Regions from separate parts of the Oceanobacillus locisalsi genome, predicted to be linked through region 2. Evidence: predicted binding sites of a transcription regulator. Region 2 holds the regulator's gene; each other region holds the start of a gene.
The links. The regulator CtsR, encoded in region 2, represses protease genes until heat stress. The targets are predictions, from matches to a motif close to ATGGTCAATAAAGGTCAAACA.
Positions count from the first base shown of each region.

Region 1: the regulator CtsR is predicted to act here: its motif matches at 7,365-7,385, upstream of clpP (ATP-dependent Clp endopeptidase proteolytic subunit ClpP).
Region 3: the regulator CtsR is predicted to act here: its motif matches at 8,744-8,764, upstream of ACFQ19_RS14860 (ATP-dependent Clp protease ATP-binding subunit).

Region 1 covers NZ_JBHTKK010000027.1:2,076-12,357, reverse strand. The annotation lists gene gap (type I glyceraldehyde-3-phosphate dehydrogenase) at 1-968, opposite strand, end outside; gene ACFQ19_RS17150 (sugar-binding transcriptional regulator) at 1,017-2,036, opposite strand; gene ACFQ19_RS17145 (glutaredoxin family protein) at 2,302-2,529, opposite strand; gene rpoN (RNA polymerase factor sigma-54) at 2,522-3,817, opposite strand; gene ACFQ19_RS17135 (fumarylacetoacetate hydrolase family protein) at 3,890-4,774, opposite strand; gene ACFQ19_RS17130 (FixH family protein) at 5,064-5,567, shown strand; gene ACFQ19_RS17125 (ribonuclease HI family protein) at 5,658-6,056, shown strand; gene ACFQ19_RS17120 (shikimate kinase) at 6,090-6,632, shown strand; gene clpP (ATP-dependent Clp endopeptidase proteolytic subunit ClpP) at 6,708-7,295, opposite strand; tRNA gene ACFQ19_RS17110 (tRNA-Arg) at 7,509-7,584, opposite strand; gene ACFQ19_RS17105 (hypothetical protein) at 7,786-7,929, shown strand; gene ACFQ19_RS17100 (hypothetical protein) at 8,251-8,547, shown strand; gene ACFQ19_RS17095 (HPr family phosphocarrier protein) at 8,872-9,129, opposite strand; gene whiA (DNA-binding protein WhiA) at 9,260-10,210, opposite strand.
Region 2 covers NZ_JBHTKK010000021.1:70,352-80,633, reverse strand. The annotation lists rRNA gene rrf (5S ribosomal RNA) at 4-119, shown strand; gene ACFQ19_RS15415 (MgtC/SapB family protein) at 592-1,278, shown strand; gene ACFQ19_RS15410 (CtsR family transcriptional regulator) at 1,545-2,012, shown strand; gene ACFQ19_RS15405 (UvrB/UvrC motif-containing protein) at 2,035-2,595, shown strand; gene ACFQ19_RS15400 (protein arginine kinase) at 2,592-3,656, shown strand; gene clpC (ATP-dependent protease ATP-binding subunit ClpC) at 3,670-6,102, shown strand; gene radA (DNA repair protein RadA) at 6,321-7,694, shown strand; gene ACFQ19_RS15385 (PIN/TRAM domain-containing protein) at 7,780-8,877, shown strand; gene gltX (glutamate--tRNA ligase) at 9,068-10,282, shown strand, end outside.
Region 3 covers NZ_JBHTKK010000020.1:43,722-54,003, reverse strand. The annotation lists gene ACFQ19_RS14875 (ATP-binding response regulator) at 1-1,249, opposite strand, end outside; gene ACFQ19_RS14870 (response regulator) at 1,276-2,277, opposite strand; gene ACFQ19_RS14865 (ATP-binding response regulator) at 2,956-6,027, opposite strand; gene ACFQ19_RS14860 (ATP-dependent Clp protease ATP-binding subunit) at 6,502-8,661, opposite strand; gene pdaA (delta-lactam-biosynthetic de-N-acetylase) at 8,994-9,776, opposite strand; gene ACFQ19_RS14850 (Na+/H+ antiporter family protein) at 9,858-10,282, opposite strand, start outside.

The DNA of each region.
Region 1 (10,282 bases), on a different contig from region 2:
CAACGGCTGGAATAGCCCATTTCGTTGTCATACCAAGAAACAGCTTTCACAAGGTTGTCTTCCATCACGATAGTAGATAGAGAATCGAAAATAGAAGAGTGTGTGTTTCCTACAATATCAGAAGAAACAATTGGGTCTTCTGTATACTCAAGGATTCCTTTCAGTTCTCCTTGTGCAGCTTCTTTCATTGCATTGTTTACATCTTCAGCAGTTACGTTTTTATCAAGTTCAGCAACTAAGTCTGTTAAAGAACCGTCTGAAGTTGGAACGCGTACGGCGTTACCGTTTAATTTACCGTCAAGTTCTGGTAATACAAGTCCAACTGCCTTAGCAGCCCCTGTTGAAGTAGGGATAATGTTTTGAGCAGCTGCACGTGCACGACGATAGTCTTTATGCGGTGAATCAAGGATTTGCTGGTCATTGGTATAAGAGTGGATAGTAGTCATCAGGCCACGCTTAATACCAAAGTTATCGTGTAATACTTTCGCAAATGGTGCTAAGCAGTTTGTTGTACAAGAAGCATTGGATATAACATGGTGTTTAGCCGGATCATATTGATCTTCATTTACACCCATAACCATTGTTAAATCTTCGCCTTTAGCCGGTGCAGAGATAACAACTTTTTTCGCTCCTGCTTGAATATGCTTTTCAGCGCCTTCTTTGCTCGTGAAGATACCAGTAGATTCGATCACGATTTCTACGCCGAGGTCTCCCCAGCCCAGATTTGCCGGATCTTTTTCAGAAAGTACAGTAATTTCTTTTCCATTCACAACAATATTAGAGCCGTTCACACTTACTTCGTCTTCTAATTTTCCATGGTTAGAGTCATATTTCAATAAGTGTGCAAGCATGTTTGCATCTGTTAAGTCATTGATTGCTACGATTTCCACTTGATCATTATTTAAAGCTTGACGAAATACGTTACGTCCAATTCTTCCAAAGCCATTAATACCAACTTTTACAGCCATATTAAATTCCTCCTAAGAATTTCTTGATTTTTTATTTATATAAAGAGGCTATCCTCTTAATATCATTTCTGCAGCACCTTGGTCGGTGATTAACATATTGCCCTTGCTCTGTTTAAAGTAAGAGGCAATTGCATGCCCTTTCGAAGCTCCCCCGGCAACAGTGATAACATGCTTAGAGGCATCGATATCTTCCAGTTGCAGACCTACTGTTTTCACTTTATAAACAATGTGGCCATCGACATCAAAGTAATAACCAAAAGCTTCTGAAACAGCTTGCTCTTCTTTTAATAAATCGATAACTTCTTGGGGAGATCTCCTTCTTTCTGCCATACGCAGTGCATCTCCGACACCGTGCAAAACAATGTCAGCATTTTTTATAACCGAGAGTGCATCGATGACATGGGGTTCTTGCATGATTAACTCATAAGTGGAATCACTGATCGGATCCGGTACATATAACATTCTGTACTGACTGTTCGATCTTCTGGCCATCTCCGAAACAATACGGGATGCTTGATTCTCCACTTTTTCCCCAATGCCGCCTCTTGCCGGAACAAATAATACATCCGTTCCTTCAGGCAATGGCTTCATCGCCTCTGCTGCCGCTGCGATGGTACTTCCGCCTGTTACAGCAACTGTGTTGTCGCTTTGCAAAATGGACTGCAGATAAGTCGCACAGGCCTTTCCCATCTCTGTCTTTATTTGAGGGTTATGGTCACTATCACCAGGCACTACAATGACATTATCGATAGACAGAGTGCTTTTTAACTGGTCTTCCAAGTTTTCCAACCGGGACAAATCTCCAATCAAAGCGGCGAGCTGATCCAAGACTACTTTTCCCTCATTGGTTATAAACATACCTTTTGCGGTAACTTCAACCAAACCTTGTCCATGCAAAAAATCGATTTCTCCACGAACATGCCGCTCTGTTAAATTTGCACTCTCTGCTAAAGCCCTCCTGCCAATTGGCTGATGCAAGTGCACATGCTGTAATAATGTGTACCTTTCCTGCATTACGCTGACCAATTCAGGTACGATTTTTCTCTGCAGGGCCATGATGGATTCCATTTAAACCAGTCTCCTCCAACGGGTTCGAAAACGTCCCATGTGGTTGTTTTATGTCCCGATTCATTTTTCATTATAACATACCTTCTATAGAAAGCAAAGAAAAGTCCTTATGATGATTAAGTACACCCACTTTATTTATTCCCATTGCCTGCGAACTTAAACACAAAATCTCCCGCTTAAGAAACAGCTGGTCATAAATTGACCCAACATAAAAAAGACATTTCCCTTAAAACGATTCCATTCGTTCAAAGAAAATGCCTCTTCATTATTCCGTCAACAGCCTGCTGATATTTTCTATGTTTATTTCATTTCCATATACTTCGCTTCCTTTATAAGCGATAACCGGAATCAGCAGCTGGTATGTTTCCAGTAAAGCATCTGATTGGTAAATATCTATTTCTTCCACAGGTATGTCATCCGTATTCAGTACATCTAATAATTCAAGGGCTTCGACACATAGGGGACAATTCTTTTTTGTATAAAACTTAATCATCTCTTCTATCCATTCTCCTTTTACGCTTTGCGGAAGATGGAATATCCAGCTCTTCCCGGTATTTCATTACGGTTCTTCTCGCTACATACATATGATACAACGTCTCCAGCTTTTCACGAATTTTTTCATCGGAGAGCGGGCTTGTCTCGTCTTCTTCAGCTATAATCTGGCGGACATGCTGTTTCACCACCACGCGGGCAACCCCTTCCCCCTTCCGTGCTTCACGCTGCAAGAGGTATTTGACCCGGAGAATACCCGCATCTGTCTGCAAATATTTATGGCTGATGGTCCGGCTGATAGTAGAAACATGAAGGTTCAGCGCATCCGCAATTTCCTGCAATGTTAAAGGTTTTAAAGCAGCTATGCCTTCTTCAAAAAAGCCCAGCTGTTTATTTACAATAATGCGCAAAACCTGTTCCAGCGTTTTCCCGCGGTATTGAATTGCCTGCTTCAGCATCTCTACTTCTTTCTTCTTTTCTTTTAAATAAGCCGCTCCATCTTTTGGCATAGTCATCTGTAACATATCATCCCGAATTTGAATGGTCGGGCTTGACCAATTAAAAAAGGATAAACGCCATTCCCCATCTTCTTTAAAAACAGCTGCTTCCGGAATAATATACGCTGTCTCTTCTTGATCCAATAGTTTTCCAGGATTCGGATGACATAATTTCATATTCGCAATCAACCTGCCGGCCTCGTCAGCTGTAATCGCATACGTTTCAGCTAAAGTGTCGATATCCTCTTCTGCAATCAGAAACAAGTTATTTTCAAATAAGTCATCCAGAAAAGGATAATCGCAATCCATTTCTTTCAACTGCAAACGAATACATTCTTGTAAACTTCTGGCCCCGATTCCCGGCGGATCCAGCGCTTGCAAATAGGACAGCGCCTGCTCTATGTCTTCGATAGATAATTGGCAGCTTTCCGCCCATGCTTCCATTGATATATCCAAATAGCCATTTTCATCCAAAGAATCGATCCCGAACAAAACAGCTTGTTTTATTCTTTCCTCTGGAATAGACAGCATATACAGACTCTCTTTTAACTGCTCGTACATGTTTTTTTTCGAGGCATTCATATTTTCAAATGCATCGGTTTCCCCATGAAATTGCGTCAGGACCTGCTTATCAATCGGCTGGACATCTTCAATCAATGGGTTTTCCTCCGCCATTTTCTGTACATAATCGTATAATTCAATACCAGACAATTGAAGGATTTCAATAGACTGGTGGAGCGATTGATTCATTTTCCAGGTCAGTGCTTGCTGTAATACCAGGCTCTGCTGCATGCTTCCCCCTCCCTTTTTCAATAGATTATGCTATTGAATTGTTATCATATGCCTTTCCGAACGATACAACTCCTATACTTTCTTTACCTGATTTTCCATCGTTCCAATTCCTTCAACTTCTAACCTTACATAATCCCCTGCCTGAAGCAGTCCGGATGGTTCCATTGCCAAACCAACACCATCTGGTGTCCCTGTTAAAATCATATCCCCCGGCTCCAAGGTCATGATTTCAGAAATAAAGTTGATTAAGAAAGGAATATCAAAAATAAGATGCTCAGTATTCGAAGACTGGCGCACTTCGCCATTGACATACGAACGGATATCTAATGTATGCGGATTGTCTACCTCTTCTTGGGTAACGATCCACGGCCCGACAGGCGTTGTATGATCCAACGATTTCCCCTGCAGCCATTGCGGTGTCCGTTTTTGCATATCCCGCGCCGAGGTATCATTGCCAAGTGTATATCCAGCAATATAATCAAAAGCATCTTCTTTGCTGACTTTAGAAGCTGTTTTTCCGATAACCACAGTCAATTCCACTTCATAGTCTAATTTTTCAGTAATTGACGGATAATAGATAGCATCTTCCGGTCCAATTATCGCATTGTCAAACTTCGCAAATAAAACGGGATAGTCCGGAATATCCGATTGCATCTCATGGACATGTTCTTGATAATTTTTACCGACACAAATGACTTTTTTAGCTTTTCCAAGCGGCATACCCAAATGGACGTCTTGAAGCGAAAAAGTTTCATACTCTGCTACTTTAGGCATTATTTTTTGTAATGCTTCGATATGTTCCTCTGCCTGCGCATAAAAAGCAGTCGGATCTGCAGGAAGCGTTGTTTCTCCAAATTGTTCAGATAACCTTTCCACATCTGCAACAGCATCCGAATCCGTTACAACACCAACACGCAAATTTTCATTTTTCTCTTTCTGATAGGCTACTAATTTCATCTTTTTCCCTCCCTTCTTCTTATTATAGTCGAGATAACCCAGGGAAATAAAGTGAAACTTCCTTCCGTGGGGGTTCTTTCCCCACGGAAGGTTAGTTGAGCGAATCGGGCCGTTACTGGGTGTTGGATCTCCCACTTAGAGATATAATTTTCATTCACTTTTTAAAGTGGGAGTCTTACAGCCAGTTACACTGCGGTAAATAGATATGTCATAATTTTTTCAACCTTATTCGAGTGTTTTCGTGCTATACTGGGAATCGGGAAAACGTAAAAGAAAGGGGATACAACCAATGAAGAAGCAATTATTTTTTATCGTGATTATTCTAACGGCTATGCTGGCCGCTTGCGCAAGTAATGATGCTGATACAGCAGAAGACGATGACGACGAGTTACCAGAACTAGCCGCTTTGGAAGTAGATTTTGATGTTCCTGAACATGTAGAAGTCGGAGAAACAATTGATTTAACTGCACATGTCAGCTTTGACGACGAGCCCGTTGAAGATGCCAATGAAGTATTATTCGAAATCTGGACGCAAGGAAACGCTGATGACAGTGTAGAATTCGAAGGAGATCATCAAGAGAACGGCACCTATACAGCAAGTTTTACCTTTGAAGAAGAAGCAGTTTACGAAATGTATGCACACACCACCGCAGAAGGGCAGCATATTATGCCTTTAGAAACTGTTATCGCAGGTGATGCCGAACCATCTGAAGAAGATGCCCATGACGAAATGGATCACGAGCATCACGAACACGGCACTGATGAGGACGACGATGAGCAGGAAGAGGAATAAGGGATATATTTCACTCTGCTAGCTGATGCACGTTCCTTTTTGACTTAGAATTCGTTATACTATGAACGAGAAAGTCAAGTGGAGGGATATATGTTGATCCAGGTGTACACGGACGGAGCCACCAACGAAAAAATAGAAAAAAGCGGCGCCGGCATTTATATAAAGTCCGGGGAAAAGAAGCTGGAATACGCTGTTCCTCTGCCATATATGTCCAATCATGAAGCAGAATTTTATGCTATCATAGAAGCATTAACCATTTGCCAAACAGAATTTAAGGGCGAAATCCTGTCTTTCCGGACAGATTCCAAGATAGCAGCAGAAGCGGTCGATAAAGGAAAGACAAAAAACAAGAACTTTCTTCCTTTACTGGAAACCATCCAGGCGCAAACATCAGATTTTCCATTTTTATTTATTAAATGGATTCCCGAGAAAGAAAACCGCAAAGCAGATCAACTGGCACGAAAAGCAATCCACCAACAAACATCGTGATGCGCAGGATGACGTGCAGGGGAGGAATGTAAAATGAGGAACATACCATTGAAAGAACAAAGCATTGTATTAATTGGTTTTATGGGAGTTGGAAAAACAACGATTGGTCAAGCTGTTGCCCAAAAACTATACCGAGATTTTATTGATATTGACGAAGAAATTGAACGCAGATTTCAGATGCATCCCAAAGAAATTTTTGCAAAACATGGAGAAGCAACCTTTCGTCAATACGAAAAAGAAATCATTTCTGAAATATGCCATAAACGATTAAAAGTTATTTCATTAGGCGGCGGTGCTTTTCTTCAAAAAGAAGTTCAGGATATTTGTTTTGCTACTACTACTGTTTTCTTCCTCGATTTGTCTTGGGAAAACTGGAAAGAACGGATAAGTTTATTAATGGACAATCGCCCTGTTTTACAAGGTAAAAATATGGATGAAATCAGAAAGCTTTTTGATGACCGTCAGCCAATTTATGAACAACATCATTCCCGCGTTATAACGGATAACCAGGAAATAGAAGAAGTGGCTGATTATATTGTAGCGTCCTTAAAATTAGCTTGGGAGCTTTATGAATGATTGCATGTAAAAGCGAAGAGCGCATAAAAATAAGCCAAAGTTTGAAAACCTTGGCTTATTTTTTATGCTATTATCTTATTGTTCTTTACGCTCAAAGATGTCGTCAATCAAGCCATATTCTTTAGACTGTTCTGCACTCATGAATTTATCACGCTCTGTATCATGCTCAATAACTTCTAAAGGCTGACCAGTATTTTCAGACATGATGCGGTTCATACGTCTTTTAATTTCAATAATTCTATTAGCATGAATCTCGATGTCTGTTGCTTGACCTTGCGTACCTCCTAGAGGCTGATGAATCATAATCTCACTGTTTGGCAATGCAAAACGTTTGCCTTTTTCGCCGGCGTTAAGCAAGAACGCTCCCATAGAAGCTGCCATACCAATGCAGATAGTAGATACATCTGATTTAATAAAGTTCATTGTATCAAAAATGGCCATACCAGCTGTGATAGAACCACCAGGAGAATTAATATATAACGAGATGTCTTTTCCTGGATCTTCTGCTTCTAGGAATAAAAGCTGTGCTACAATGGAATTGGCCACGTTATCATCAATGCCGCTGCCAAGCAGAATAATCCGGTCTTTTAATAGACGGGAGTAAATATCATATGCACGTTCACCGCGATTTGTTTGTTCAATAACTGTAGGTACTAAATTCATTTAAAAATCCTCCTTAAGTTGCCAATTTTAATGGCTGATGATTTTTTCTATACTTCATATGATAGCTTATTGGTCAATAAAGGTCAAACAAAAAGTTTCGCCAAATTTATACTTTAACCATCATTCCCGATTTTATGTTTGTTAAACATGAGGGATAAAAAAAGACAAAGGATAAGAACATCTCAATCCCTTGTCTTTCTAAACTTCATTAAGCGCGCCCAGGAGGACTCGAACCTCCGACAAACCTGGTACCGGAAACCAGTGCTCTATCCAACTGAGCTATGGGCGCATGATATTTATTAAAAACACAACTTTCATTATACATATGAATCCCTTTGGAGACAAGCCCTTTTCTATATTTTGGTGAAAAGTTCTTTTGACTTATTTAAATCCTCCCCCATTTCTCTCAGAATAGTTGTCCCATGGCGACGTAAATGTCATACTATACGTAACTCATGAAAGAAAATGCCATACGGAAGGAGGAAAAATGATGAGTCTAAAGTCAAGTATCTATAAGATATTGCGTATATGGAATGATGTTGATGCAGTCAAAAAAGGAAAAGTAGGAAAACGAATCGGCAGACGTGTAACGGGGCGTGCTGCTGGAAAATCGATTCGAAAATTATTTAAATAGATTCCCTTCTCATGATACAAATGATTCTTTTATTATGGATGAAGAGGTATTATAACTCACCCCTATTAAATTGAATCAGAGAGGTCTTCAAAACGGAGTCATTAGGTAAGGAAAAACCGTTGATATAGTATATTTGAGAAAAAAGAGGTGGGGTATCCTCTGAATTAGACAGAAAAACTAAGATTGGAACAACCTGCCGTTTCTCAAAGTATAGCAAATAATAACTTTATGAATCAAATGGTTATTACAAACAGTACCTTGATGCCAAAAGTACGGCACAAATTTATTAAAAGTTATTATTGTAAGGTAAGGAAGCGTATCATGTCTTATATCATAATTATCATATATGTTACTATTCTTGAAGTGGTATACTCTGTTTTTGATGAAAAAGTAAAAACAAGTTGGGTTTTTTCAGTTTTTAGAATTTCTTCGGTTGTCAGCTTGTTCATTGTCAGTATAAAACTAGAAGGATTTTTGTTTTATTTAGGAATTATTGTTGTACCGGTTGTCTCTATTATTATTATTCGTTTATTTTTTTCTGAAAATAAAACAACGATTAAAAATGATATACTGTTTTTCTTTTTTATGGTAATTTTTGTATTAGTGATGCGATATTAAAGATTTAATTTTTAAATCCATTTATTATCCCTTCCATCAGTTTGCAGTCTGTAATTCTATAAGCATTAAATTAAACAACTTCATCATCATTATACAATTTGTTTACATCACAAAAAAGAAATGACGTTGGCGAATGTTCATCCCACCCCTTATTAATATAGGTTCAAGATTTCTTTCACCAACGTCACACACGTACAATCTTTTACATTTGAATAAAGTATGTCCCTTTAAAAAACTCGTGCATTTTCTCACAAGAAGGTGCAAAAAGGAATTCTTCTCTTAGAGAAGGGTTTAACACCGGTTCACTTCATTCATATGCTTTTATCAAACTTTCTCACGGACAAGGCTGGTTAAATGTTCCATCGCCTCTTCTTCATCTTCTCCTTCGATAATAAGCTTAATTTCTACCCCTTTCGTCAGAGCCAGACTCATCAATCCCATAATGCTCTTAGCATTCACTTTTTTTTGATCATTCTCTAAAAATATATGTGAATCAAATCGATTGGCCTCTTGCACAAAATAGGCAGCAGGTCTCGCTTGCAGTCCCGAATCCAATTCAATCTTCACCGTTTTTTCAACCAACAAATTCACTCTCCTGTCTGTAAGTAAACGCCTCCATTTTTTTGCATGCAGATAAACATCTGCATCTGATTTTGGGCGGTGTTTTATTATGCTGTTCTCTGCATTATATCATATTCTGCGGATGCTAGCATTAATTACCAAGCTGTAACTCTCCTCTTCTGATCTTTTCTGCAAATTCATCAATTTTCTTCAGACGGTGATTCACACCGGATTTAGATATCTTTCCGCTGCTGACCAATTCACCTAATTCTTTTAATGAAATCTCTTCATATTGAACCCGCAATTTGGCGATTTCTTGTAATTTCTCCGGAAGTTGTTCTAATCCTACAGTCCGTTCAATCAATTTAATATTTTCTACTTGGCGGAATGCTGCACCGATCGTTTTATTTAAATTTGCCGTTTCACAATTTACAAGCCTGTTTACGGAGTTTCTCATATCTCGGACGATACGTACATCTTCAAATTTTAATAACGCCTGATGGGCCCCAATCACGCTTAAAAAAGCAGTAATTTTCTCCGCTTCTTTCATGTATACAATATAGCCGTTTTTCCGCTCTAATGTTCTGGCATGCAAGTCATATTCATTAAGTATGGATTTCAACGCTTCCGCATGTTCCTCATAATAATTAAATATTTCTAAATGATAAGAAGATGTCTCCGGATTATTCATTGATCCGCCGGCCAGGAAGGCGCCGCGAAGATAAGCCTTTCGACAGCAATCTTTATCGATGTATTTTTGAGAAATAGCACGCGTGATTTGATATTGATTTTCAATTAAATCTAAATCCTCTAATAAAGATTGCACACCGTCTTTCATACGGACAATATAAACATTATTCTTTTTTAATTTCATTTTTTTACGTACCAGCAGTTCTACCGGCAGCGTATAGTTTTGTTTGATTAATGTGTAGATACGCCTTGCAATTGCTGCGTTTTCCGTCTGGACATCCAAGCCATAACCTTGCTTTGATATAGAAATAACGCCATTCATTCGAACGAGTGCAGCCAGCTCGGCAAACTGACAGCAAGAATCCGATTGAATAGCGGTTAGTTCTTTCTTGATATCTGATGCGAAGGACATCGTATCACACTCCTTCCCCTTTTGAGCACTTTGCACGTTAAAGAGCGGGAGATGTATGCCGTCCCACTCTCT
Region 2 (10,282 bases):
TTGTCTGGTAACGACGGCGAAGAGGTCACACCTGTTCCCATGCCGAACACAGAAGTTAAGTTCTTCAGCGCCGATGGTAGTCGGGGGCTTCCCCCTGCGAGAGTAGGACGTTGCCAGGCATACAAAAAAGAGTGAAGCATAATGCTTTGCTCTTTTTGCTTTTTGATAATATAATTTTCGACGTTAGTGAGCATATTCGCTGACGTCTTTTTTTATACAATGGCATCAAAATAACCATTTCAATAGCACGTAAGTCGTATAAAAACGAAAGATTATGTTATTTTATCAGAAATATATTGTACCTTTTCTAATTTATATGCAAATAGTTGCTTATTCATAAAAAAGAGATGATAATTTAAATATATGAATAAACTGATAATAAAGGGGGTACTTCATTCAATAGGAGTTTTGATGGTTGAAACGCTGAGGTGCGCTTATTTGGCTTATTATGGCCCGAGCAGCAAACCAATTCGTTACTGACTGAAACTGAACCGGACTTCTGCTTAGAATGTTCCATGTCCCTCTATTCTCGAAGGAGAGCTTTACAGTCGGTTACACGATGATAAATAGCGGGGAAAGGAGGAAGTCAGATTGCAACAATTCATCGGAGACGATTTTTTAGTTATCTTAGGACGATTATTTATTGCTTTAATTTTATCCGGTTTAATTGGTTTTGAACGGGAAATTAATAATCATTCAGCCGGGTTTCGTACGCATATACTAGTAGGGGTAGGGTCCTGTTTGATGATGATTTTATCGTTCTTTGGTTTTATTCATTTTATACATCAATATGATAACGTTCAATTTGATCCTGCCCGTATCCCATCCTATGTAATCAGTGGTATCGGTTTTCTGGGAGCTGGTACAATCATTGTTTATGGAGGAGCTATCAAAGGATTAACAACCGCTGCTTCTATATGGGCTGTAGCAGGCATCGGATTAGTGGTTGGAGCTGGGATGTATAGTGCTGCTATTGTAACGACACTTATTATTTTAGTCAGTTTAATTTTTTTAAATCAAATGGAGTATTTCTTCCCGCGGTTTAGGTCCAGTAATTTTATCGAAATTATTGCCTCAGAGGAGTTTGAAATACATGAAGCAGTAAAATCAATTGAAGAAAAGAATTTCAGCATTAAACAAGTAGAAATAAAACAGGTAGAAGGAAAACAGCGCAGAATCCATATATGGACAAATATGAAAAAGGATAATAATTTAATTTATTTATTTGATGATATATCGAAGCTGCAAGGTGTGATAAATATAACAAAGCGAAATTAACTTTTAAAAGGTATTCTAACAATAATAAACATTTATATGGAAAAATCATAGCGGTTCGGGCTGTTATGTGTACTTAAAGAACATCTGCTTAAATATTTTCATAGATTTTCTATTATTTAGTTTTGATTTTAGCTTGTTTGTCAAAAATAGAAGTATCATCCATTTGCAACTGAAGAAATTTATATTATAATAAAACCATAGTCAAAGTTAGTCAAAGTCAAAAGAAATAATTTATTAAATAAATTATTTGATTTGAGGTGCGAAGGATGAGTAATATTTCAGATATCATTGAACAATATTTGAAAAAAGTATTACAGGCAGAGGAACAACAAGCGATTGAGATTAAAAGAAGTGAAATTGCAGATCAGTTTCAATGTGTTCCCTCACAAATAAATTATGTTATTAATACGCGATTTACAATGGAGAAGGGATATATCGTCGAAAGCAAGCGCGGCGGTGGAGGATATATTCGTATTATGCGTGTTCGTCATCAGGATAAATCGGAATTAATCGATGAAATTATTTATTTAATTGGCGATTCGATTCCTCAACGTGCTGCAGTAGATATTTTAGACCGCCTGTTAGAGGAGGAATTGCTGACAGAACGTGAAGCAAAGTTAATATTAGCAAGTATTGACCGAACAACGTTGGCTTTTCAGTTACCGCTTAGAGATGAGATACGGGCACGTATTCTTAAATCTGCATTAACGACACTCAAGTATTTGAACGATTAATGACTTAAAAAGGGGGGATTGCATGGAATGCCAGGAATGCCATGAAAGAAAGGCAACATTGCATTTTAAGCATATTGTAAATGGTCAAGAGACAAAAGTAAGCCTTTGTGAAATATGTGCAAAGAAAAAAGGATATCTGACCTATCCGGAAGAAGGCTACTCTTTAAATGATCTGTTAGCAGGACTGTTTCAAAAAGATGGATTACATTTAAATGCTGCAGGCACAGCCAATACGAACCAGCCTAAACAGCCTCCGGATTTAAAATGCCCATCTTGTGGCAGAACGTTCAGTGAATTTAAAGAGGCCGGGAAATTTGGTTGTGCAGATTGTTATGCTTCTTTTGGTTCTAAAGTAGAACCAATTTTACGACGCGTACACGCTGGAAATACCAAGCATACTGGAAGGATTCCAAAACGGGCAGGAAAGTATATCAAGCAAAAACAATTAATATCCTCTCATAAAACGGAATTAAAACAACTGATTGAAGAGGAAGAGTTTGAAAAGGCAGCAGTTTTGCGTGACAAAATCAGGGAATTGGAAAAAGCGAACCAACAAAATAAGGAAGCGGGTGATAACACGTGACATTAGAATCATTTATCAATGAAGCGGTCAGCCCGTGGATGCTGGAGGACGGTCCGGATAAAGATATTGTCATGAGCAGCCGTGTCCGTCTTGCCCGCAATTTTGCAAATAAATTGTATCCGACATCCGGCAGTACAGAAGCACTGGAAGATGTGTTGCAATTTATAAAGGAAAATTATGTGGAACAAGACGAGTCAAAACAGGATTCTCTTTCTTTCATACCAATGAAGCAGTTAAATATGATTGAAAAACATGTTTTGGTGGAAAAACACTTAGTAAGTCCACATTTAATTAAACATAGTGATTATGCAGCTGTGTTATTATCGGAAAATGAACAGACTTCTATTATGGTGAACGAAGAAGATCATTTGCGCATGCAGGTCTATTATCCGGGACTTCAATTAAGAAACGCTCTGGAGAAAGCTTATTATCTGGATGATTGGATGGAGGAAGAAGCTGACTATGCATTTGATGAAACAAAAGGATATCTCACCAGCTGTCCTACCAATATTGGAACCGGTATGAGAGCTTCCATTATGATGCATTTACCTGCTCTTGTACTTACAAAACAAATGAACCGTCTTATCCCTGCGATTAACCAATTAGGTTTGGTTGTCAGAGGGATATACGGAGAAGGCAGTGAGGCAAGAGGTAATATATTTCAAATATCGAACCAGATTACACTGGGCAAGTCGGAAGAAGATATTGTGGAAGACTTGGAAAGTATCGTGAATCAGCTTGTGGAACATGAACGCATGGCTCGTCAGTATATATATGAACAATCAGAGATCCGCTTGGAGGATCGTGTATTCCGGTCGTATGGGACACTAAAAAATAGTAGAATTATTGATTCCAAGGAAGCTGCTATCTGTATTTCTAATTTGCGTCTGGGAATCGATTTAGGCATAATAGAAAATATTTCTGAGAATATACTGAATGAATTGATGGTTTTAACCCAGCCTGGATTCTTACAACATTATGCTAATAAAGAACTCCGCTCTGATGAACGTGATATTCGCAGAGCATCTATTATTCGCGAAAGATTAAATTTAAACAAGTAGGAGGAAAAAACATATGATGTTTGGTCGCTTTACAGAGAGAGCACAAAAGGTACTAGCACTATCTCAAGATGAGGCTGTACGATTAGGCCATAATAATATCGGGACAGAACATATTCTTCTTGGTTTAGTACGGGAAGGGGAAGGTATTGCCGCAAAAGCGTTACAGTCTCTTAGCTTGGAAGTAACTAAAATTCAAGAGGAAGTGGAAAAATTGATCGGTGTCGGTAAACAGCCTTCCCAATCCATTCACTATACTCCAAGAGCGAAAAAAGTGGTTGAATTATCCCAAGATGAAGCACGAAAATTGGGTCACTCCTACGTGGGTACAGAGCATATCCTTTTAGGTTTAATCCGTGAAGGGGAAGGAGTTGCTGCCCGTGTTTTAAACAACCTCGGTGTGAGCTTAAATAAAGCCAGACAGCAAGTTCTTCAGTTGTTAGGGAGTAATGAGTCCCAGGCAGGGAGACAAGGGCGTACAGGACAGCAAACAAACGCTAGCACGCCTACACTGGATTCCTTAGCTCGAGATTTAACAGTCAGTGCGAAAGAAGGGAAAATTGATCCGGTTATTGGACGTTCGCAGGAAATTGAACGTGTGATTCAAGTATTGAGCCGCCGGACCAAAAATAATCCTGTATTAATCGGTGAACCTGGTGTCGGTAAGACAGCTGTTGCGGAAGGGCTGGCACAGCAAATTATTGATAATGAGGTACCGGAAACACTTCGCGATAAACGCGTAATGACATTAGATATGGGAACAGTCGTTGCAGGAACAAAATATCGCGGAGAGTTTGAAGATCGCCTAAAAAAAGTCATGGAAGAGATTCGTCAATCTGGCAATGTTATTTTGTTTATCGATGAACTCCATACGCTTATAGGTGCCGGCGGAGCAGAAGGTGCAATTGATGCATCGAATATCCTGAAACCGTCTCTTGCTCGTGGTGATTTACAATGTATCGGTGCAACAACACTGGATGAATACCGTAAATATATCGAAAAAGATGCTGCCCTAGAACGTCGTTTCCAACCAATTCAGGTGGATGAACCGACTCTGGATGAAACCATTCAAATTTTGCAAGGTTTACGGGATCGCTACGAAGCACATCACCGTGTAACTATTACGGATGAAGCAATTGAAGCAGCGGCAACGTTATCAGACCGTTATATTACAGACCGCTTTTTACCGGATAAAGCCATTGACTTAATCGATGAGGCCGGTTCAAAAGTACGTCTGAATTCATACACTGTGCCGCCAAATCTAAAAGAGCTGGAACAAAAGCTGGAAGAAGTGAGAAAAGAAAAAGATGCTTCCGTGCAAAGCCAGGAATTTGAAAAGGCTGCTTCTTTAAGAGATTCTGAGCAACGTTATCGTGAAAAACTTGAAAAAACGAAGAATGAATGGAAAGAGAAGCAAGGACAGACAGATTCGGAAGTGAAAATGGAAGATATTGCAGCAGTGGTGTCAATTTGGACAGGAGTTCCTGTTGCTAAGATGACAAAAGATGAGAGTGATCGTCTGTTGAACATGGAAGAAATTCTCCATAATCGTGTCATTGGGCAATCCGAAGCAGTAGACGCAGTTGCGAAGGCAATTCGCCGTGCCCGTGCCGGCTTAAAAGATCCAAAACGCCCAATCGGTTCTTTCATCTTCCTTGGACCTACCGGAATTGGTAAAACAGAATTGGCCCGTGCGCTGGCAGAAGTGATGTTTGCCGATGAAGAAGCAATGATTCGGATTGATATGTCCGAGTATATGGAAAGGCATGCGACGTCTCGTCTAGTCGGATCACCTCCGGGCTATGTAGGTTATGAAGAAGGCGGACAGTTAACTGAAAAAGTACGTCGTAAACCATATTCTGTTGTCCTGCTGGATGAAGTAGAAAAAGCACATCCGGAAGTCTTTAACATTCTTCTGCAGGTTCTTGAAGACGGCCGCCTGACGGATTCCAAAGGAAGAGTTGTTGATTTCCGTAATACCGTGATTATCATGACTTCCAATGTTGGAGCAGATGAACTGAGACGTAATAAGTATGTCGGTTTCACGTTAGATAATGATGAGAAGAGAGAACATGAAGATATGAAATCCAAGGTGCTGGAAGAATTGAAAAAGGCATTCCGCCCAGAATTTCTAAACCGTATTGATGAAACCATTGTGTTCCATTCCTTGGAGAAAAAACACATGAAAGATATCGCATCCTTAATGGTGAAACAGCTGCAACAACGCTTGGAACAGCAAGAATTAACACTTTCTCTTACAGATAAAGCAATTGAAAAAATTGCTAATGAAGGCTTTGATCCAGAATACGGTGCCCGTCCGCTCCGTCGTTCGATTCAAAATAACATCGAGAATTTATTGTCAGAAGAGCTTCTAAAAGGAAACATCGAAAAAGAACAGAAAGTGAAAATAGGATTAAACAGCAAAGGAGAATTTGTTGTTCTTCCTTAAAACAAGATGTAAGATTAGAAAGCTAGAAGAATACGGTTCTTCTAGCTTTCTTCTTTTTCGGAATGAGACTTGTGGCATAAGTATGGAAGAGTGTTTTTAATTTGATGTTTTTCTGTAACCTACGAAATCGAAAAATAGTCTATAATAGTAAATAAAGCTGGTTCAGTATGCAGTGAAATCTGTCAGATTGACCATTGCTTGAAGGGGGTCCTGTAAAGTTGGCAAAAAGGAAAACAAAATTTGTCTGTCAAGAATGTGGATATGAATCGGTAAAGTTTATGGGAAAATGTCCAGCTTGCCAGCAGTGGAATACATTGGTTGAAGAAGTCGAAGCTTCTGCTGTAAAAGGCAGAGCAGGGTATACATCTGATACAGCCTCCTCGCAAAAACCGGAACAGATTACCGCGATAGAAACGAAAGAGGAACCTCGTATGACAACAAGAATGCGGGAATTTAACCGTGTATTAGGCGGAGGGGTTGTATTGGGGTCTCTGGTTTTAATTGGCGGAGATCCGGGTATTGGAAAGTCAACCCTCTTACTTCAAATATCTGCGCAGCTGGCGGAGAAGGAATTACCGGTTCTGTATGTGTCTGGTGAAGAATCTACAAGACAGACGAAATTACGTGCTGACCGGTTAGATATAAAAACAGATGCATTATATGTCTTATCAGAAACAAAATTATTGGATATCAGCAAGCAGATAGAAGAAATTAATCCTTCCTTTGTTGTTGTCGATTCTATTCAAACGATTTTTAAAGAAGAGGTAACCAGTGCTCCCGGCAGTGTTTCCCAAGTCCGGGAATGTACAATGGAACTGATGAGAATAGCGAAGACCAAAGGAATTCCTATCTTTATTGTCGGGCACGTAACCAAAGAAGGCTCGATTGCAGGTCCGCGTTTGTTGGAACATATGGTGGACGCAGTATTGTACTTTGAAGGAGAAAGACATCATACCTACCGCATTTTAAGAGGTGTAAAGAACCGTTTTGGCAGTACGAATGAAATGGGCATTTTTGAGATGAAGGAAGAAGGATTACGGGAAGTGATGAATCCTTCAGAAATTTTCCTGGAAGAAAGATCGCAAGGAGCTGCCGGTTCAACCGTTGTCGCTTCGATGGAAGGGACTCGCCCTGTTTTAGTAGAGATTCAGGCCTTAATTTCACCGACAAGTTTTGGAAATCCGCGCAGAACAGCTACAGGAGTGGATCATAATCGTGTCCCTCTTTTGATGGCTGTATTGGAAAAACGCGTCGGAATGATGCTGCAAAATCAGGATGCTTATATTAAGGTAGCCGGCGGTGTGAAGCTGGACGAGCCGGCGATTGATTTAGCGCTGGCGGTCAGTATTGCTTCAAGCTTCCGGGACCATTCAACGAAGCCGGATGATATTTTTATCGGCGAAGTTGGTTTAACAGGCGAAATTCGCAGAGTATCTCGCATTGAACAACGGGTGCAGGAGTCTGTGAAACTTGGATTTAAACGGGTCATTTGCCCGAAAAATAATCTGGACGGCTGGAATTACCCAGAAGGAATTGAAGTCATTGGCGTGTCTAATGTACAGGAAGCTTTAGAAATAGGTTTGCGGCAGTAGATTTTTTAATGCGAATTCCAATCAGCCGAGCATATATTATATGTTTTTGGGTAATACTACTATAATAGTCAGGAGGTGAAAGGAAATGATGAGAAAAGTAGTACACTTATTTTTTGTTATATTAGGCGGTACCATGGGGTATCTCTATCTTCCAGTAATCTTCCAGTTATTAAATGTTACTGAATCAAGCTGGTTAACTTCATCTATATTAGGAATGGTTGTTGGAGCTATTATATTTTTTATCTTGTCTTATTTACTAGTAAACTATATTGTAAATTTCTTTCGTTGGGTGGAAGATGGACTGGTAAAAATACCAGCTATGGATTTGTTGTTTGGCAGTATTGGTTTAATTGTCGGTCTGGTTATAGCTTACTTTGTTAATATGCCTTTTCAAGATATGAGCATCCGCGTTTTTTCACAGGTTTTACCACTTTTTATTATGATTATTCTCGGGTATTTGGGATTCCAGGTTGGTTTTCGCCGGCGTGAGGAATTTATGAATATACTCAAGCCGACGAAAAAAGAAAAACGTCGCGGCAACGAGGAAGAAGATACAGATAAAGCTTCTATGTCGCCAAAATCGAAAATTTTAGATACAAGTGTCATTATTGATGGACGTATTGCAGATATTTGCCAGACGAACTTTTTAGAAGGAACCATCGTTATTCCTCAGTTTGTTCTGGGTGAATTACAGCATATTGCTGATTCGTCGGATGCATTGAAGCGGAACCGAGGCAGACGCGGGCTGGATATCCTGAACCGGATTCAAAAAGAGCTGGCTGTACCAGTGGAAATTTATGAAGGAGACTTTGAAGACATTGCAGAAGTAGACAGCAAACTGATTAAATTAGCTAAAGTCATTGACGGCATTGTTGTTACCAATGATTTTAATTTAAATAAAGTATGTGACTTCCAGGGAGTGTCAGTCTTAAATATTAATGATCTTGCCAACGCCGTGAAGCCGGTTGTTCTCCCTGGTGAAGAGCTGCATGTTCAAGTTATCAAAGACGGGAAAGAACATAATCAGGGTGTCGCTTATTTAGATGACGGAACAATGATTGTTGTAGAAGAAGGCAGGGATTATATCGGTAAAAATATTGAGGTTGTGATTACGAGCGTCTTGCAAACCTCTGCCGGCCGAATGATCTTTGCAAAACCAAAATTACTTGAAAAAGCGCTGTAAAAAGGGTATAACTGATAGAGGGTAAAAAAAGTGATAACATGTATATGTTATCACTTTTCGTATAGAGCTTGTTTAAAAGGGGAAGGTAGAAAATACCTTTTTTGACAGCTGTTCCAAAAACGTCACAGCAGATTTTTGGACGCAGAAAAAGCAGGCAGCTATTATATACACAATGAAGGAGGCATTTTTAATGAGTAAGGAAGTCCGCGTACGTTATGCGCCCAGTCCGACAGGGCATTTGCATATTGGTAATGCCCGTACGGCTTTATTTAATTATTTATATGCAAGGCATTTTGATGGAAAGTTTATTATCCGCACAGAGGATACAGATGCTAAAAGAAATGTAGAGGGCGGTGAAGAGAGTCAGTTAAAATATTTAAAATGGCTCGGATTAGAATGGGATGAAGGTGCAGATATCGGCGGAGATTACGGTCCTTACCGTCAAACAGAGCGCTTGGATATATATCAAAAATTTGTAAATGAACTGCTAGAGCGTGATTTGGCTTATAAATGCTATATGACAGAAGATGAATTAGAAGCCGAGCGGAAAGAACAGCGAGCTAATGGACAAGTACCGAAATATGCCGGAAAGCACAGCAATCTGACCGAAGAAGAAATTCGGAACTTTGAAGCAGAAGGCAGAACGCCGAGTATCCGTATCCGTGTACCGCAAAATGAAACGTATACGTTCCAGGATATTGTCCGCGGAGAAATCACATTTGAATCTAGTGATTTTGGAGACTGGGTGATTGTGAAGAAAAATGGTATCCCTACCTACAATTTTGCTGTAGCGATTGATGACCATTTCATGGAAATCACGGATGTATTGCGGGGAGAAGAGCATATTTCCAATACACCGAAGCAAATGATGGTGTTTGATGCATTTGGATGGACAGCACCGCGTTATGGACATATGACATTAATTCTGAATGAAGAACGTAAAAAACTAAGTAAACGTGATGAGCATATTCTCCAATTTATCGAGCAGTATCGTAACTTGGGTTACTTGCCAGAAGCCATGTTTAATTTCATCAGCTTACTTGGATGGTCTCCGGTCGGCGAGGAAGAGATGTTCACACAAGAAGAGCTGATTAACATTTTCGATCCGGAGCGTTTATCGACTTCTGCTGCGATTTTTGATCAGCACAAATTGAAATGGATGAACAATGAATATATTAAGAAAGCCGATTTAAGCCGCGTTGTTGATTTGGCATTGCCGCACTTAATTAAAGCAGGAAAACTTCCGGAAAATATGGATGATGCGACGCGTGAATGGGCTGAAAATGTCATTAGCCTGTACCGTGAGCAATTGCGCTACGGAGCTGAAATTGTTGCATTGACGGAGTTGTTCTTCCAGGAAGATATTACGTATGGCGAAGCTGAATGGGAAGTTTTAAAAGAACAG
Region 3 (10,282 bases), on a different contig from region 2:
CCGCTAATTCTTTTGTCTCCTTATGCTTTTGAAAATATCTCTGAAACCAGACAATCGTATAACAGGTTACAAAAACCAGCAGATCAAATGGATAAAAGGTCAGATAAACACTTTGTCCTTTCCATATAAAGTTCCATATAGCATGATTGGTAATAGCGGCATAACTGCATATTAGAAGGTACGTAGCTTTTGGGTTTACCTTATACATTAATACAATCGAAGCAACGGTAACTACCGCCGTCACAGTACCAAAGATATAATAAAGCGGACGAAGTGCCAAAATTTGCGGCATGGATAAAAACATCGTTACCACAGCCAACGCTGCCATTCCCCATTTAAAAAATGGAAAGATTTTATTCCAATAAGGCAGTTCTTGATGATTGGTACATTGAATCAATGCATAAAAAATGATTAAATACACCGTATGAATCATCCAATACTCAAATTCATAACTCAAATTAAAAAATTGCTGCAATAATTTCTCGCCAGTATGAACCAGAAAACCCGAAAATAAGCTAAAGGTCAATAACGAGAAAGCAAGCACCTTTTTATCTCTTCCACCTATAAAATAAATAATCACAGTATATAAAGTATGCATCAACAGAATAGCCGCAATGACAACTTGAGAATAATTCGTAAGCTGCACTTCTCTTGTAATTGCTGCATCTGTTCCAAACCGAAGTGAGAGATAAATGCCTCCATCTCTGCTGTCTATATAATTTGCCGCTTGAATCATAAGATCGATGTTACCTTCTTCATCCGCTGTAAAAGTTACTGTCTCAGGCATGATATCTGCAACATAGGCCGATTCTGTTTCAGCTGGCTGGCCAGTCTCTGCTACTTTGCGGCCATTCACATAGACTTCGGAAGATGTTCGGATGTTTGGTATATATAATTTAAAATTTCGATCATCATCCGGATCCACCGTCATTTGCAGCCGATAAGTTCCGTAACCAAAAGGAGAACCAAGATTATTCTCCCATCCATGAGGGACTTGAATCGCTTCCGGCGCTTCTGCAGGTAATCCACCTTCTTGCATGACAAACTGTGACGGGTAAAAATCCCACTCCCCATCCAACATCAGCGTATTTCTCTCTCCTATTTCCCATGATCTTAAAACCAGCTCTCCATCTTCAATAGCAGGTGTTATATTTTCTTGAAATATACCTCCCCATATTAATCGTAAAACAGACAAACTGATGATACAGATAATCACAAAAATTCCCGTTCGGATATAATCCCGCTTCATTTATATCAACTCTTTTTCTAGAGAAATTAGTGAATCCAGTTTTTTTCTTTTACGATTTCTGCTACTTCCGAATCCAAGTCAGTTAAACTTTTTAATTTCGACATATTGTAGGATGATGTTTTCTCATAACGATGTATATGAGATGACAAACGGATGATAAGCTCAAGCCACACATCTTTCAGTATTTTCCGATCGTTAACAGCCCAAAGATAATCTAATCCAGCTAAGTACTCCTCTTGGTATGTTTCCAATACGGTGAAATACTGTTCTACATTAATATTTTTTCTTTTTAATAACTCGTATGCAGCAAGTTTAAATTCGCGTGATTGAATATGTACACTGCTATCTATATCAATTTGATAAAATTCTTTTTGACTGATGATTTTAATAGGAATATCTTTTTGCTCCATAACCTTTCTAATTTGGTATACAGCTGTATACAATTGAGCATTTGCTTTTTCCCACGATAAATTGCTCCACAACAATTCAATCAAATCGCTTTTTAAAATGGTATTTTCATGATTATGAATAAAATAGGCAAACAGTTCTTTTGCTTTGGACGTACGCCATTTCACATCTGTCCGCTTATTATTCTGATATATTTGTAAAGCTCCTAAATCCTTAATAACGATGTCTGTTTCCTCTGTTGCGGTGTGCTGATCCATCGTCTTTCTTTCCATTATCCGCTGTACTGTTAAAGCCAAACGCTCCTCTTTTACAGGCTTAAGGATATAATCTACTGCATTTAATTCAAAAGCTTTCACTGCGTATTCATCATAAGCTGTAATAAAGCCAATCTGTAAAGAAGGCTGCAGGTTTAGAAGCTGTTCCGCCAAATCCGTTCCTTTGATTGCCGGCATATGTATATCAATAAACACAGCATCTACATGTTCAGTCTGAACATGCTGAATCAAATCATTGGCCTCTATATATTTCCCGGTAACATGTACCCCTTCTATTTTACGCAACAATAAATCCAAATATTGTAAGGCTAAATGTTCATCGTCAATGATTGCTATATGAAGCATTGAATCTCCTCCTGATTATCTCTTGTCTGTGTTCCAAACTTTCATTATAATCCAAAGATACATGCTGCTAAATAACATCTATTCTCTTTTTTACTATACAATTTCTATACAATAAACAGATGATCACTTCATATTTCCAGTTGCTTCACACACATATTCCCTTATTTACTATGATGCGATCAAATTTTCTGTTTTTTTAATCATATCATACTATGTTTAAAATAACTGCTTGCCTATGAACTTTTTTATTAACATTTCGACTTTCGCGCTTTAAAAAGTAATTTCTTTACCACAGAAATAGAGGTTGATCGTTTCTTTTATACATCTGTTGACAAAGATTAGCAGGTAAGGTGCAAGGATACCGCTATGGCAGAAAGCGGAGTGGTTGCCGGAGCAGAAGCTATATACCATTTCCTGATCAAAAATAGAACGATGATTGAAACCAAAGCAAGCATGGTAATAGAAAGCCTTTTCATACTGGGATAGCAAGGAGTATATGCTTATTCTTAGATGCGTAAGTTGAATTAGTATTTAATGGAATATATTTTTTATTCCTGTTCCTTCTTTTTCAAAACCTGAAAAAACGCTAAGTAACCAATAAAACTTCATTCTACGGAGAAAAGATCATATCCCTGCAGAATGAAGTTTTATTGGTTGTTTTCTCATATAATCCATTTTTTAATCATCAGATGTATCGATTTCGAAAAAGATCTTTGTCCCCTGACTAGGCGCACTGTCGATGGTTAATCCTTTTCCATAATGCTGGTGCAATCTTTTTTCCAAGTTTATAATGCCGATACCTGATTCACTGTTCGATGCTCCTTTAAAAATAGCTGTGATCTCCTCTTCTTTCATACCTGCTCCATCGTCTTCTACCGTAATCGCTGCTTTGTGATCAGCTGTATCTCTTTTCAAACGGATGGTTATCATGCCTTTCCCTTTTCCTTGCCTAATACCGTGCTGTACAGCATTCTCCACTAATGGCTGTACAGAAAGGAACGGAACATATATATCATGTATCTCATCCATATCCCATTTCACCTGCAGCGCGTCTCCAAAACGAACTTGTTCAATATATAGATAGGAGTGAACGAGACGTAATTCTTCTTCTAAAGGAATCAACAAATTCATTTGCTGGAACTGAAATTTACTGCGTAATAAATTACCAAACTCATCTAAAAGCTTCCTCATTTTGTCCAGATCCCATTCGCTCAATGCTCTGATTGCATTTAACGTATTAAACAAGAAGTGTGGCTGTATTTGCGCTTGCAACCACAGCGTTTCCAATTGTAACTGCTGTTCAGCAACCTGCTTCAGCGTAATTAACGAATCCAGCCGAGTTTTCAGTTCTATCGATTCTACCGGTTTGGTTATATAATCATTGGCACCTGCTGCAAAAGCAGCTTGGATATCCGAATTTCCACCCGTCAACAGCAAGATAGGAAGTTCTGTCAGGGAATAACTTTCCCGAATCACTCTGGTCAGTTGGTATCCGGACATTTGGGGCATCATTATATCCGAAATAACGATATCCCATTCTCTCTTTTCCAATACTTTTAATGCCTGATCAGGACTGGATACAAGCGTCAGATGATACACATCATCCGGCAGAACTGCTTGTAAGGCCAATAAACTGGCGGGATCATCATCTACTGCTAAAACAGACGGTTTTTCATCATCTTTCAGAGGTAGCGGCGTTTCTATCTGTTCCGCTTCCCCATCTGCTTTGGCTGTTCGTATATGCTCTCCAAGATGAGGTACTGATTCTTCTTGGACAGATGCGAGTTCCAATGTAAAAGTAAAAGTTGTTTTCTCTCCTTTTACTGAATCAGCCTGGATGGTTCCGCCATGAAGTTCTACCAGCTGTTTTGTAATACTCAATCCCAAGCCAAAACCGCCTTCCCGTATTCTCTCTCCGGGCGTTTCTTCTTGTTCATAGGGAAGAAATAATCGCTTTTGCATCTCTTGACTGATACCGATACCTGTGTCAGTAACATGAATTTCCACTTTATCGTCTTTTACTGTTGCAGAGATAGTAATATTCCCTTGATCCGTAAATTTGATAGCATTTTTAATTAAATTAAATAAAATTTGTGTGAGTCGATTCTCATCTGCATATACAGCGGGAAATGTTTTGGAAATGCGATTGATAATTTGCACCTTCTTCACGTTAGATGAAAATTGCAGTAAGTCTATTACCCCTGTAACAATCGGTTCCAATTTGATAACCTGTTTATTGAGTCTTGGCTGCCCCTGTTGCAATTGCCGCTCTTCTAATAAATCCGTCAGCAGGAGGTTCATTCGGTTTCCTATATTCAAAACCGTGTTTAAATCATTCCTGCTTTGTTCCGTTATCGCTGTTTCTTCCCTGTTCCGTACAGCTTTAGAAAGTAATAAAATACTGTTCAGTGGATTACGGAATTCATGAGAGGTGTTTGCTAAAAATTGATCTTTTTCCTGATTCATCCGCTGTAATGTCGCAGCCAGTTCTTTCGTCTCCTCATGTACGCGAAAGTATCCTTTGAACCAAACCACCATAAAACATACGATGGCAACAATCAAATCGAATGGATAATGCGGCATATATTCTCCAGTCCCTCTCCATATCAATGCCCATATCACATGATGAATAGCAGCAGCACAGGATATGATTAAAAATAAATTCCTATTTGCTGATTGCTGATACGATCGTATCATCGCAAAAACACCGACACCAACAAGGCAACAACCTATGAAATAATAAACAGGCAACAATATAATCATTTGTGATAGTGATAGAGGTAAAAACATTATCGCTGCTGCTAATACAAATACACCCCATTGAAAATAAGGGAATATTTTATTCCAATAAGGAAGTTTTTGATGATTGGTGCATTGCAGAAAGACATAACATTCAATTAATACCAAAGCCGCAAATAACTGAAAACCTAATTCATTCCATGTATAAAAATAGGAAGGTAATAATTTATCTTTTCCACTAAGAAGAAACAAAAAGGCATAAATAAAGTTTAATAAAGAAAAAAAGAATAACTGTTTCTTTCTATTACCTATCAAATACAGGATGAATGCATATCCGGAATGAATAAGAAGAATGATGACCATCGCAATCTGCAAATACTTGGAAAATTGTACTTCATTAGTCAGAGCCTGTTCTGTTCCAAAACGAATGGAACGAATAATTCCGCTGTTAAAACTTCGAATATCTTTATAATTGGCAGCCTGAATCACAATATCAATAACGCCTTCTTCATTTGCTGTGAAAACGACACTTTGGGGAGAATTTTCAGCTATAAAGCCTTCTTCCCCATCAGCAACTTTCCCTGATGAGGACAGTTGTTTTCCATTGATATAGACTTCAGAAGCACTGCGAATACTCGGTATGTATAATTTATAATTCCTGTCTTGATCTGAATTAACATTGATTTGTAGATGGTAAGTTCCGTAACCAGTAGAAGAACCCAATATATTATTCCAGCCATCCGGCACTCTAACAGTTTCTTCAGACACTGATGCAATTTCTTTTTCATCCATTAAAAAAGTAGATGGATAGAAATCCCATTCCCCATCCAATAGCAAAGTTTCTTTTTCATCTGCATTCCAACCTCGTAAATCGAGCTCTCCCTCCTCAATATCCAATGAAGTACTGTTTTGAAAAACGTCCATCCAAATAAGTCGAAAAGCTGATAAACAGACGAAAACAAGCAGCAAAATCAGCCCCAGTTTCACGTAATTATTTTTCATTAATCTCATTTTTTATCATCTTTTCTAATAACAATTGGATATATATAATTTGAAATTAATATTTTACCCTTGCTGCTCGCTACGGAAAAACACTACGCTTTCCGTGGGCTTGTCCTCAGCCTCCTCAAAAAAAGAAGTTCGCTTTTTTCTGCGGGGTCTTCACACTGCGCATTCCCACAGGAGTTTCCGTGTTTTTCCTCCGCTAATTATTATGCTTAATCCTAAAATAAATAACTTCATTGTTTAAGCACAAAAGACAAGTTTATTAGTTCAATTTATATAGAGATTTATTACTAAATCTCCATATCCAATTATACACGCCAATTAAAAACAGTTATTCATTCGAATTCTGTACTTTTCCTATACAAAATTTTTACTTGCTTGACACAAAAAAAGATCAGCTAACCATTTATTGGTCAACTGATCTTTGTATGCTTACCTTTATTTTATTTGAAATGCCTTACGCAATGACTTTACTCTCCATTAAGATGCATTGGAAACAACAATGTCTTCTTCATTTACATCCACGTGAACTGCTGTAACGTCTTCGCCTTCAAGAATCAAGTCTGTTAGTTGATCCTCTACTTTATCTTGGATAACACGGCGCAATGGACGTGCACCGAAGCGAGTGTCATATCCCAATTTAACCAGACGTTCTTTTGCTTCATCGGTAATCGTGATCGTAATTTGGTTTTCTCTCATGGCTTCTTCTAAATCATGCAGCATCAGAGAAACGATTTGCATTAAATCATTTTCTTTCAGCTCATTGAAGTTCACAATCGCATCAAAACGGTTGAGGAATTCTGGTTTGAAATAGTCGCTCAGCATATCTAATGTGGCAACTGATTCATGATTGTCTGCATTAAAGCCGACACTTACTCTCTTCTCACCAGTTCCAGCGTTACTTGTCATAATGATGACTGTGTCTTTAAAGCTTACTTTTCTGCCGTGAGAGTCTGTTAAAAGACCGTCCTCCATAATTTGCAGGAACATATTTTGCACATCTGGATGTGCTTTTTCAATTTCGTCCAGTAACAGAATGGAGTAAGGATTTCTGCGGACACGTTCAGTCAGCTGTCCAGCTTCTTCGTGTCCTACATATCCTGGTGGTGAACCGATAATTTTGGACACCGCGTGTTTTTCCATATACTCACTCATATCGAGACGAATCAACGCATCTCTTGTGCCGAATAATTCTTCTGCCAGTACTTTGGTTAATTCTGTTTTACCGACGCCGGTAGGTCCGACAAACAGGAAGGAACCGATTGGACGTTCTTTTGCTTTCAATCCGGCACGGCTGCGGCGGATAGATTTAGCAACTTTATTTACTGCTTCTTCTTGTCCAATAACTTTGGCACGAAGATCATCAGCCAAGTTTTTCATTTTTTCTTTTTCATCTTTTTGCATTTTGGTTACTGGTATACCTGTTTTTTCTTCTACAATTAATTGAATATCAGAAATATCAATATCCAGTACCTTTTCGCCTTCTTCCGCTTTATCCAATTGTTTTTGCAATTGAATTTCTTGATAACGGAGATTAGCAGCACGTTCATAGTCTTCTTTTTCTGCAGCTTCTTGTTTTTGTTGAACAATTTCATCTATACGTTGCTGCAGTGATTCAGAGTCTTTCTGTGCATTCGCCAGATTTAAGCGGGAACCAACTTCGTCCATTAAGTCAATTGCTTTATCCGGAAGATAACGGTCTTGAATATAGCGGTTGGATAAGTTAACAAACGCCTCAACAACGTCATCCGAATAACGTACTTCATGGAATTTTTCATAACGGTTTTTAATTCCGTCAAGAATTTTCACCGTATCTTCTAAGGTTGGTTCTTTTACGATAATTGGCTGCAGACGTCTTTCTAATGCCGCGTCTTTTTCAATTTGACGATATTCTTTTAAGGTGGTTGCACCGATAACTTGCAAGTCACCACGTGCCAGTGCCGGTTTCAAGATATTGCCAGCGTCCATTTGAGAACTTTCAGCTGTACCAGCACCGACAAGGAGATGTACTTCGTCAATAAACACGATGACATCTTTTCGTTCTTGCAGTTCGGCAATCAGTTTATTCATTCTTTCTTCAAATTGACCGCGAACGCCTGTGTTTGCAACCAGAGAGGATACATCCAGCAGATAGATCTCTTTGTCCAGCAATTTCGTCGGAACATTTCCTTCGATAATATTTGCTGCCAGACCTTCTGCAATTGCTGTTTTACCAACACCTGGTTCACCGATTAATACCGGGTTGTTTTTATTTCTTCTATTTAATGTTTCAATAACGCGTTTAATTTCTTTATCTCTGCCAATGACAGGATCAATCTTTCCTGCTCGTGCTTGATCAGTAATGTTTTTAGCTAACTGATCAATCAAGCCATTTCCATTATTTGATTTTTGTTGTGTTCTAGTGCGTGCATTTGCACCACTTTGCTGTCCATTACCATTGCCATTGCCTTGGAAAAAGTTGTTGGCAAATGATTGATCCATATTGCCAAATGGAGAATTAGAGAAAAAGTCATTGTTCATCATATTTCCTTGTATTTCTTGTAAACATTCTTGGCAAAGATGCACTTCCATACGTTGTCCATTCATTTGCATTTGTGCATTTATCGTTGCCTCATTTTGTCCACAGTTTTGACACTTCATTTCTCATTCCTCCTTCAAGTTAGTCAGATAGCTTCGTATAGCGTTTTTTGACTTTGACTATCTTTGACTATAATTTCATTATACTCTGACCTTCTTTGACTTTCAAGTGTTTTAGTCAAATTTCTTATGATTTTTTTTGACCTTTTTGTTTTTCAGAAGCAAAACCTTATTCTATCAGGGTTTTATAGTCTTTTCTTTCATCTGAAAATCGGAAAACTTCTGCTATAAATAAGATTTTGTTGAAGTATATCAAAAAAATTATCAGTAAAAAAGAAAAAGAGCTTATCGGAATTATTTTTCTCCGATTTGCCCTTTGAGTTATTATTATTTATTTAATGAGGAAACTGCTTTGGCAATTGCTCGCGCATCCATAAATCATCGAGGCTTTTAAATTGATACCCATCTTGTTTCAGATCTTGGATGACTTTTTCCAAAGCTGTTGCATTATCACTGGAGACTGCATGCAGTAACATAACGGCTCCGGGATGTATTTGTTTCATAATCTCATCGTAAGCATAATCTGCCCCTTTTTGTGCGTCTGTTTCCCAATCAATAAAAGCCAGCGACCAGAATACATGCACAAGTCCGAGTTCTGTAGACCATTTTAATGTATCTGAACTAAATGTTCCTCGGGGCGGTCTGACGTAGATTAATTCATCCTGATCACTCACCTCTGCTACAGCTTGTTCTAAATCCGCTAATTCTTGATGAATTGCTTCTTTATTCATCACAGTAAAGTCAGGGTGATGGTAAGAATGGTTGCCGATAATATGTCCGTCATCCACCATTCTTTTGATCAAATCTGGTGAACTGTCCACATAATGCCCTGTTACAAAAAAAGCAGCAGGCACCTCCTCTTGCGCGAGTACATCCAATATCTCTTGTGTATAGCCCTGCTCATAGCCATTATCAAAGGTGAGATAAATATTTTTTTCGCCGCTGTCATCAACATAGAATGCATTGTATTGATCCAAAATTTCTTGATACGCACCTATATCCGGTGGCGTATGGTTATTTTTTTTCTGATAGCCCCAGCCATGTGCAAAAGCTGTATTCCATGAAAAAATGCAAAAGAAAAAGGCAAGTGATAACAGGATAGTGATTGGTCGTTTCATGCAAATCCCACCTCGTTTTTTCTTACCTTTTCCTTATACTGCGAACATTATACACTTTTCATCTCATTTTCAATTGTCTTCTTACAGCACCATTGCTGCAATCCAGCCGAAAATAAACAATGGGATATTAAAATGAAGAAACGTCGGCACGCATGTATCCCAGATATGGTTATGCCGTCCATCTGTATTAAGCCCGGCTGTTGGTCCAAGGGTGCTGTCAGATGCCGGAGATCCTGCATCTCCTAAAGCACCAGCAGTCCCAACTAAAGCGGCTGTTGCCAGCGGTGAAAAGCCGGCAGTCAGGCAAATCGGTACAAATAAAGCTGCAATAATCGGGATTGTTCCAAATGATGTTCCAATTCCAATTGTTATAACTAGACCTAATAACAACAGAACAAAAGCAATCAACGGCTTATTGTCTCCTAAGACAGATGCAGAAGCTTCTACTAATTCTGCTACTGCACCAGTTTGTTGTAACACTTCAGCAAATCCGGCAGCAACTAAAA